2 regions of the Serratia sarumanii genome follow, and region 1 is predicted to be linked to the other one. Evidence: riboswitches for the same ligand, from Rfam matches in the RefSeq annotation. Region 1 holds a riboswitch; the other holds the start of a gene.
The links. Region 1 has a riboswitch for thiamine pyrophosphate ahead of thiC (phosphomethylpyrimidine synthase ThiC). Riboswitches for the same ligand answer to the same signal wherever they lie in the genome.
Positions count from the first base shown of each region.

Region 1 (5,183 bases):
TGGTAATCGGCCATAAAGGCCATCATCAGCGAGTGCGGGAACGGCCAGGGTTGTGAAGTGACGTAGCGCAGGTTCTTGATTTCGATATTGCTCTCTTCCATCACTTCGCGCGCTACCGCCTGCTCCAACGTTTCGCCCACTTCGACGAAGCCGGCCAGCACCGTGTGGATACCGCCGCGATGGCGCACGTGTTGCGCCAGCAGGATCTGATCCTCGCGCCGAATGGCGACGATCACGCAGGGTGCAATCTGCGGATAGTAGCGCTCTTTGCAGTGGCCACACAGGCAGGCGCTCTCGCTGCGGCTGAGGTGCATCTCATGGCCGCAGTAGCCGCAATAGCGATGTGAACGGTAGAAATCCGCCAGCTGCACGCCGCGCCCGGCAAGCTGAAACAGACCGCGATCCAGATCCAACAGCTGACGCACCGAGCCCATCTCCCGCGGCATCGCCTGGCGCACCAGCCAAACCGGCGCCCCCGCCCACTCACCGATGGTGCGCGCCATACGGCCCTGCAGCCCGAGGGTGGCGGCCGTCCCCGACGGCAATTCACCGTTCGGTAACCAAAGTTTGCTTTCATGGCTGACGATCCACCAGCCGTTTTCATTGCCCGTTAATGCAAGTTCCATATCGTTGTTGCACAACCTCAGCTTCACTGGCACTCTACGAATCGGCTTTGTTACATTTTAATAACTTACCGGTTACTTTTATTACTTACACGGAGTCAAACATGCTCAACCGTTTGGAAAGGCTGACTCAGCGCGTTGGCGGTAGTAATGAATTAGTTGATCAATGGCTTCAGGCCCGCAAGCAGTTGCTGGTCGCCTACTGCACGCTGGTAGGCCTCAAACCGAATAAAGAAAAGCATACGCCGCTGAATGAAAAAGCGCTGGAGAACTTTTGCCACAACCTGGTGGATTACCTCTCCGCAGGGCATTTTCATATCTATGACAGAATTATCAAACAAGTGGAAGGCGCAGCCAGTCCGAAAATGTCGCTGGCGGTGAACATCTACCCCAAGCTGTGGGCCAATACCGAACAGATCATGGCGTTCCACGATCGCTATACCGAAGTGGATATCGATCAGGAGGTTTGTCTGGAATTCCACCAGGCCTTGTCGGATATCGGCGAAACGCTGGCGGCGCGCTTTGCGCTGGAAGATAAGCTGATCCTGCTGGAGGCGGAAGCCGCGCAGCAACCGCAGCCGGATCCGGCGCGTTAAAATTTTATAGTTTTTTTTCTTATCCCTCCTATACTGGGGGGCATCTTGTCGGAGTGCCTAGCGCCTGATTTGTTCATCGAATCAGCCAGGCTGAGACCGTTAATTCGGGATCCGCGGAACCTGATCGGGTTAATACCCGCGAAGGGAACAAGAGTAATCTATCGCCACAGGCACGGCCTTCCCCTTGCGGGCGCCCTGCCTTATCGGCCACCATCATTACTCCCTCCGAGCTCCAGACAAGCAACTTTCCCAACCCAACACACTGGTAGGAACTTGCTATGTCTAACGTTAATCCACCGCGCGCCCGTAAAGCGCAACGCGAAGCCGCCCAGCAGTTTATCGACACCCTGCAAGGCATGGCTTTCCCGAACTCACGCCGTATCTATCTGCAAGGCTCGCGCAGCGATATCCAGGTGCCGATGCGCGAAATTCAGCTCAGCCCGACCCTGCTCGGCGGCAGCAAAGACCACCCGCAGTATGAACCCAACGAGGCGATCCCGGTGTATGACACCGCCGGCCCCTACGGCGATCCGCAGGCCAAGCTCGACGTGCACGCCGGTCTCGCCAAACTGCGCGCCGGCTGGATCGACGCGCGCGGCGATACCACTACCCTCAGCGGCGCCAGCTCCGGCTTCACCCAACAGCGGCTGGCGGACGAGGGGCTGGATCATCTGCGCTTCGAACATCTGCCGCTGCCGCGCAAGGCGCTGCCGGGCAGGCGCGTGACCCAGCTGCACTATGCCCGCGCCGGTATCGTCACCCCGGAGATGGAGTTCATCGCCATCCGTGAAAACATGGGGCGCGAGCGCATTCGCGGCGAGGTGCTGCGCCACCAGCACCCGGGCCAGAGCTGGGGCGCCAATCTGCCGGACAACATCACGCCGGAGTTCGTGCGCCAGGAAGTGGCCGCCGGCCGCGCCATCATTCCCGCCAACATCAATCACCCGGAGGCGGAACCGATGATCATCGGCCGCAATTTCCTGGTGAAGGTGAACGCCAATATCGGCAACTCGGCGGTCACGTCGTCGATCGAAGAAGAGGTGGAGAAGCTGGTGTGGTCCACCCGCTGGGGCGCGGACACCGTGATGGATCTCTCTACCGGCCGCTATATTCACGAAACCCGCGAGTGGATCCTGCGCAACAGCCCGGTGCCCATCGGCACCGTGCCGATCTACCAGGCGCTGGAGAAGGTCAACGGCGTGGCGGAAAACCTCACCTGGGAGATGTTCCGCGATACGCTGCTGGAACAGGCGGAGCAAGGGGTCGACTACTTCACCATCCACGCCGGCGTGCTGCTGCGCTACGTGCCAATGACCGCCAAACGCCTGACCGGCATCGTGTCGCGCGGCGGCTCGATCATGGCCAAATGGTGTCTGTCGCACCATCAGGAAAACTTCCTCTATCAGCATTTCCGTGAAATCTGTGAGATCTGCGCCGCCTACGACGTTTCGCTGTCGCTCGGCGACGGCCTGCGCCCCGGCTCGATTCAGGACGCCAACGACGAAGCCCAGTTCGCCGAGCTGCATACGCTGGGCGAGCTGACCAAAATCGCCTGGGAATACGACGTGCAGGTAATGATAGAAGGCCCGGGCCACGTGCCGATGCAGATGATCCGCCGCAACATGACCGAAGAGCTGGAACACTGCCACGAAGCGCCGTTCTACACCCTCGGCCCGCTGACCACCGATATCGCCCCGGGCTATGACCATTTCACCTCCGGCATCGGCGCGGCAATGATCGGCTGGTTCGGCTGCGCCATGTTGTGTTACGTCACGCCGAAAGAACACCTCGGCCTGCCGAACAAAGAGGACGTCAAGCAGGGCCTGATCACCTACAAGATCGCCGCTCACGCCGCCGATCTGGCCAAAGGCCATCCGGGCGCGCAGATCCGCGATAACGCCATGTCCAAGGCGCGTTTCGAATTCCGCTGGGAAGATCAGTTCAATCTGGCGCTCGATCCGGCCACCGCCCGCGCCTATCACGACGAAACCCTGCCGCAGGAGTCCGGCAAGGTCGCCCACTTCTGCTCGATGTGCGGGCCGAAATTCTGCTCGATGAAAATTTCGCAGGAGGTGCGCGACTACGCCGCGGCCCAGGAAGCCGCCAAGCCGATCGAAGTGCAGCTGACCGGCATGGAGAAAATGTCCGCCGAGTTCCGCGCCCGCGGCAGCGAGCTGTATCACAGCGCCGGCACCCTGCAAGAGGAGACAAGCAATGACTGATATCACGACCCCCTTCCCGGCTACGCCCCACAAGCTGGGGCTTTACCCGGTTGTCGACAGCGTGGAATGGATCGCTCGCCTGCTGGAGGCCGGCGTCACCACCATCCAGCTGCGCATCAAGGACCTGCCTGACGAGCAGGTCGAAGCGGATATCGCCGCCGCCATCGCGCTGGGCCAGCGTTATCAGGCGCGGCTGTTCATCAACGACTACTGGCGGCTGGCGATCAAGCACGGCGCTTACGGCGTGCATCTGGGCCAGGAGGATCTCGATACCACCGATCTGGCGGCCATTCACCGCGCCGGGCTGCGGCTGGGCGTGTCCACCCATGACGACGCCGAGTTGGCACGCGCGCTGGCGGTGAAACCTTCCTACATCGCGCTGGGGCACATCTTCCCCACCCAAACCAAAGACATGCCTTCGGCGCCGCAGGGGCTGGCGGAGTTGAAACGCCACATCGCCGGCCTGGCGGATTACCCGACGGTGGCGATCGGCGGGATCAGCATCGATCGCGTACCGGCAGTGCTGGCGTGCGGCGTCGGCAGCGTGGCGGTGGTCAGCGCCATCACCCAGGCGCCGGACTGGCGCGCGGCGACGGCCGAGCTATTGCGGCTGATCGAAGGCGAGGATCCGAACGATGCTTAACGATCAGGAATTCCTGCGCTACAGCCGCCAGCTGCTGCTGGAGGACGTCGGCCCGGAAGGCCAGGAGAGGCTCAAGCGCGCCACGGTGCTGATCGTCGGTTTGGGCGGGCTCGGTTCCCCGGCTTCGCTGTATCTGGCCGCTGCCGGCGTCGGCACGCTGCTGCTGGCCGACGACGACCAGCTGCATGTCACCAACCTGCAGCGGCAAATCCTCTACCGCAGCGCCGATACCGCCACCGGCAAGGCGGCGCTGGCGCAACGCCACCTGCAGGCGCTGAACCCGTTGGTGGAATCCATCCCGCTGGCGCAGCGGCTGCAGGGGCAAGCGCTGCGCGACGCGGTCGCCCGCGCCGATCTGGTGCTGGACTGCTGCGACAATATGGCGACCCGTCATGAGGTCAATGCCGCCTGCATCGCCGCCGCCAAGCCGCTGATCAGCGGCAGCGCGGTCGGTTTCAGCGGCCAGTTGCTGGTGCTCGAGCCGCCCTATGCGCACGGCTGCTACGCCTGCCTGTACCCGGAGCAGGAAGAGCCGCAGCGCAACTGCCGCACCGCCGGGGTGCTCGGCCCGGTGGTGGGCGTGATCGGCACTCTGCAAGCGCTGGAAGCCATCAAGATGTTGGCCGGTATGCCTTCCTCCCTCAGCGGCAAGCTGCGGCTGTTCGACGGCAAGCAGCAGAGCTGGAGCACGCTGCAACTGAGCCAGGCCCGCGCCTGCCCGGTATGCGGAGGCGCGGCATGAAGATCCGTCTGAACGACCAACCTCTGGAGCTGGCGCAGCCGCTCAGCGTCGCCGCCCTGCTGACCCAGCTGGAACGCCACCAGCCGGGCACCGCGCTGGCGATCAACCAAACCATCATCCCGCGCGCCGACTGGGCCGACCATCAGGTGCAGGACGGTGACGACATTTTGCTGTTTCAAGCGATCGCCGGAGGCTGACATGCTGAAAATCGCCGATACCACTTTTACCTCGCGCCTGTTCACCGGCACCGGCAAGTTCGCCACCCCGGCGTTGATGCTGGAGGCGCTGGCGGCCTCCGGCTCACAGCTGGTGACCATGGCCATGAAGCGCGTCGATCTGCGCGGCGGCAACGACGCC
Region 1 is NZ_CP124750.1:272,950-278,132, reverse strand. It holds gene nudC (NAD(+) diphosphatase) at 1-626, opposite strand, end outside; gene SSARUM_RS01275 (Rsd/AlgQ family anti-sigma factor) at 728-1,219, shown strand; TPP riboswitch at 1,259-1,383, shown strand; gene thiC (phosphomethylpyrimidine synthase ThiC) at 1,498-3,441, shown strand; gene thiE (thiamine phosphate synthase) at 3,434-4,084, shown strand; gene SSARUM_RS01260 (HesA/MoeB/ThiF family protein) at 4,077-4,826, shown strand; gene thiS (sulfur carrier protein ThiS) at 4,823-5,023, shown strand; gene SSARUM_RS01250 (thiazole synthase) at 5,025-5,183, shown strand, end outside.

Region 2 (5,183 bases), 450 kb from region 1:
CTCCAGGCCGACCTGACGGGCGATATGCGCCCGCCGTTGGCGCTGCTGTTCAGTCAAGCGCAGACCGGGATCCAACCCCAGCCCGATGTTCTGCGCCACCGTCAGGTGCGCGAACAGGTTGTTCTCCTGAAACAGCATCGACACCGGCCGTTTGGCCGGCGGCGTGGCGGTGTGGTCTTCGTCGTTCAGCAGCAGCCGGCCGCTGGCCGCCGGCAGAAAACCGGCGATCAAACTCAGCAGGGTGCTTTTACCGGCGCCGCTGGGGCCGAGCACCGCGACGCGCTCGCCCGGCTGGATGCGCAGATCAAAGCGCATCGGCAGGTGTTCATACAGATAGGTCAGTTTTTCAAGCGTCAGCATGGCGCCCCGGTAAGCGTTCGATCAGGGTAAACAGCAGGAAACACAACAGCAGCAACAGCAGCGCGGTCACCGCCCCGTCGTTGCTGCGGTAGGCGCCTATCTGCTGATACAGGTAAAAAGGCAGGGTACGGAAATGCTCGTTGCCAAACAAGGCGACCACGCCGAAATCGCCGATCGACAGCACGCAGGCGAAGGCCAGCGCCTGCGCCAGCGGGCGACGCAGCGCGCGCAGTTCGATCAGCCGCAGCCGCTGCCAGCCGTGGATATCCAGCGACAGGCACAGCGGGTTGTAACGTTCGGCGAGGTCGCGCATCGGATTCTCCAACACCTTCAGCGCATAAGGCACCGCCATCAGCGCATTGGTGAGGATCACCAGCGCATAGGGCGACTGCGGCAGCCCGATCGTATCGCTCAGCAGCAGGAAGAAGCCGGTGGCCAGCACGATGCCCGGCATCGCCAGGATCACCATGCCGCTCAGCTCCAGCGCCTGGCCGCCGCGCAGATGCTGCCGCAGCTTCAGTTCGCGGCTGCTCCACAGCAGCATCACCGTGAGCGCCACGCACAGCACCCCGGCGCCGAGGGCGATGCGCAGCGACGTGAACAGCGCCTGCCACAGCACCGGCTGGCGCAGCACGCTGACGACGGCCTGATTGGCGCCGTCGGCGATCACCGCCAGCAGAGGCGGCAGCAGCAGCAGCAGCGCGGCGGCGATCAGCAGAAAATCGCCGACGCGCCGCCACAGGCTGTCTTCCGGGTTGCGCCAGCGCTGGGCGTGGGTATGGCCCACCGGCAGCGCCTGACTCAGCCGCTGGCTGATCAACACCAGCCCCAGACAACAGCTTAACTGGATCAGCGCCAGCATGGCGGCGCGACCCAGATCGTAGTCGTAACTCAGCGCCTGGTAGATCGCCAGTTCGATGGTGGTGGCCTGCGGCCCGCCGCCCAGCGACAGCACGGTGGCGAAGCTGGCGAAGCACAGCATGAAGATCAACGCGCCGCTCGGCAGGATCTGGCGGCGCAGCGCCGGCCATTCGACGAAACGGAACTGCTGCCAGCCGTTCATGCCCAACTGGGCGGCCAGCTGGCGCTGTTCCACCGGGATATTCTCCAGCGCCTGCAGCAACAGGCGGGTGGCCAGCGGCAGGTTAAAGAACAGGTGCGCCAGCAGAATGCCCTGCAGGCCGTAGGGCGAGAAGCCATACTCGATGCCCAGCCAGCCGCACAGCGTCGCCAGCCAGCCTTGGCGCCCATAGACGCTGAGCAGGCCGAACACCGCCACCAGCACCGGCAGCACCAGCGTCATAGCGCACAGCCGCAGCAGCAGCTGCCGGCCGGGGAAACGGCGGCGATAGAGCGCGCGCGCCAGCAGAACGGCGGGCAGCACCGAAATCAGCGCCGACAGCAGCGCCTGCCAGAAGGTGAAGCGCACCACGTGCCACAGGTAGCTGTCCTGCCACAGGCCGCGCCAGTCGCTGTCCGGCGCGTGACGCCACAGCGAGCCCATCGCCAGCGCGGCGACCAGCAGGATCACGCCGGCGGCCAGCAGCCCCGGCCAGAGCCAGCGGGGGATCAGCGGCTGACGGCGGTTTGCCATGCCCGGATCCAACCGCCGCGTTGTTTGGCCACCTCTTCGGCACTGTATTGCAATGCAGTATGCGGCACGTTCATCTGCTCAAAGCCGACGGGCAGTGGGGTGTTGATCACCGGATACATCCAGTTGCCGGTCGGGATGGTATTCTGGAAGGCCGGCGTCACCATGAACTGCATGAAGCGCTCCGCCAGCTCAGGCTGTTTGGCGGCCTTCAGCTTGCCCGCCACTTCCACCTGCAGGTAGTGGCCTTCGCTGAACGTGGCGGCGGCGTAGCTGTCTTTCTTCTCTTCGATAAGATGATAGGCCGGAGAGGTGGTGTAGCTGAGCACCAGATCGCCTTCGCCCTTCAGGAACAGGCCGTAGGCTTCGCTCCAGCCTTTGGTGACGGTGACGGTCTTTTTCGCCAGCTGCTGCCAGGCGGCAGGCGCTTTGTCGTCATAGACTTTTTGCATCCACAGCAGCAGGCCGAGGCCCGGCGTGCTGGTGCGCGGATCTTCGTAGATCACTTTCCAGTTGCGATCGCTGCTGACCAGCTCCTGCAGGCTTTTCGGCGGGTTCTTCAGTTTTTCTTTGTTGTAGACGAAGGCGAAGTAGCCGTAGTCGTAAGGCACGAAGGTCGCGTCCTGCCAGCCGCCCGGCACCGTCAGTTTGGCGGTGTCGACGCCGCTCGGCGCGAACAGGCCGGTTTGCTGCGCCGCCTGCAACAGGTTGTTGTCCAGCCCCAGCACCACGTCGGCGGCGCTGTTCTTGCCTTCCATGCGCAGGCGGTTCAGCAGCGAGACGCCGTCTTCCAGCGCGACGAACTTCAATTCACAGTCGCACTCGGCTTCGAAGGCTTTTTTCACCGCCGGGCCTGGGCCCCAGTCGGCGGCGAAGGAATCGTAGGTGTAAACCGTCAGCGTCGGCTTGGCGAACACCGGCGCGGCGCACAGCAGCAATAAGCAGGGCAGATATTTTTTGACCACGTTGCACTCCTGAAAAATAAGGGGGCAAGGGCATCTGAGGGGGCGAGGCGGCGTCGCCGGTTCGCTGGGCTCAAATCCCTCCGCCGGTATTGACCGGATCAGGTTCGACGGGTGTGCTCTCAGCGGAAAATCGGGCTTATCACGCGGCCCGACTTACCGCACCCCGTTGAGACGGCGCTATTGTAAAGATTAACCGACCCGGGCGAAAGGCGCTTATGCCTCCGGCGGGGCAAACCAGGCGGACTTGAAGTCGAACCAGCCGAGGGTGTTCATCCGCACGCCGCGCATGCTGCGCTGGCCGTGCAGCTGCAGCCAGTGGTGGAACAGCGGATGCAGCTGGTGGTTGCTGACCAGACGCTGGCAGAACTCGGCCAGCGGCAAGCGGTTGGCGCGCCACAGCGCCGCGTCCTGCGCCAGATCTTCGTTCATGCAGTGCTGCACCAGCGGCAGTTCGTACAGCGTGGCGAACAGCGAAAACTCCAGCGGCAGGTAGAAGTTGGCGCTGCCGAGCCACAGATCGCTGCGCGCGTCGCCCTGGTGCCAGGTGGCGTAATCCACGCTTTGCACAATCAGGCGGATGCCGTGCTGCGCCAGCAGCGGTTCGATCGCCTGGCGAATGGCGTGAAACTCCGAATGCTCATTGAAGTGGGTCATCGTCAGTTCGGTCAGGCCCGCGGGCTTGGGCTGCTGCGCCAGTGTGCGGTTGTGGTGCCAGCGCGGCAGCAGTCCGTACGCCGGCGACCAATAGCGCTGGTAGAGCGGCCCGGCATGGCTCAGCAGCGAAATGGGGTTGATCAATTCGCACAGCCAACTGCGAATGGCGGGATCGGCGGCCAGCGGGGAGCGCTGATCGAACAGCAGGAAATAGCAGCCCTCTTCCAGCCGGCTTTCCAGCTCGCTGTTGCCGGTTTCATCGCCCTGCAGCTGCACGCCGGAGTGCACCAGCTCTTCGGAAAACTCCGGCAGCACCCAGATGTTCACCTCGTCGATCAGCGCCCGGTAGCCGAAATAGTCGTCGAAGGCGTGGATCTTCATCTGGCTGGGATGGTTGCGCACCATGCGGTAGGGGCCGGTGCCGACCGGATGGCGGGCGAAATCAGGCAGTTCGCGCCATTCGCGCGGCAGGATCATGGCCTGCACGCTGCCCAGCAGCCAGGGCAGCCAGTGGTCGGGGCTGCGCAGCTGCACGTCGATCACGAACGGCGTCGGCGAGGTGACGCTCTCGATATGCGAGAACAGCGGTTGCGAGGTCAGACGTGAGAGGGAAGTGATGACGTCCGCCATCTCCAGCTCGCGGCCGTGATGAAAATGGATCGCCGGACGCAGGTAAAACCGCCAGTGCAGCGGCGTCAGCGCCTGCCAATGGTGAGACAGATCGGACTCGAGTTCCCCGTTTTCCTCATTTATGCGCGTCAGGCCGTTGAAGATCTGGCGCGCCAAATGGGTTTCCGAACGCCGCAGCGCCGAGCCGGGCAGCAGGTTGTACAGCTGCCGGTAGTAGAGCACCCGCAGGATATGTTTTCCCTGGCGGAAGCTGCGCCCCAACTGCGACAGCAGCATCTGGCGCACCACGTTTTTGTCGCCCACCAGCTGCACCAACTGATCGATGCGGTCCTGTTCCAACAGCTCCTCGGCCCGCTGTTGCTGCAGCGCCAGGCCGGTGTAGTGGAAGGTTAGCCGCGAACGTTTGCCGCGCCCCGACTCCGCCTGCCAGGTGAGCCAGCCCTCTCGCTGCATGGCGCTCAGCAGGGAGCGCACGTGGCGCCGCGAGCAGCTCAGCACCTCCGCCAGATCCTGCAGCGTGGTGTCGGTGGTTTCACCGTGGCAGCGCTGCCACAGACGGATGAACTGCTGCTGCAATCGGGACGTGGACATAAAAGAGGAACGCTCCTGCCTCAACTCGTCAATTTTTCTTTCCCTATATTACGCCGATAATTTTCATCAATGAAAGGGGGAGGGCGTAATGATGAAAGCTTTCTTATCCAGACAGTTCTACCAGCGCTATTTCAGCGCGGTGCGCCGCCAGCGCGCAGACTGGCTGAGCGTGGTGCCCGAGCAGGCGCGGCTGGCGATGCTGGCGCACCTGACGCAATGGGATATCAAAGAGATGACCGATAAGCAGTATCGCGAGCACCTGTAGGGGCTCCGGCAACCAATTTCTGAGTAATGGTGCTGTTTCACCAGCCAGTGGGGCGACCCACTGGTTTTTTTATGCGTGGTCATGGCAATGCGCTTGCATTTTTCTCGCCGTGGCCTAAGGTTCTTTT
Region 2 is NZ_CP124750.1:720,731-725,913, forward strand. It holds gene thiQ (thiamine ABC transporter ATP-binding protein ThiQ) at 1-360, opposite strand, end outside; gene thiP (thiamine/thiamine pyrophosphate ABC transporter permease ThiP) at 347-1,954, opposite strand; gene thiB (thiamine ABC transporter substrate binding subunit) at 1,930-2,916, opposite strand; TPP riboswitch at 2,974-3,092, opposite strand; gene sgrR (HTH-type transcriptional regulator SgrR) at 3,130-4,791, opposite strand; gene sgrT (glucose uptake inhibitor SgrT) at 4,880-5,056, shown strand.
Region 2: another riboswitch for thiamine pyrophosphate. It lies ahead of thiB (thiamine ABC transporter substrate binding subunit); the one in region 1 lies ahead of thiC (phosphomethylpyrimidine synthase ThiC).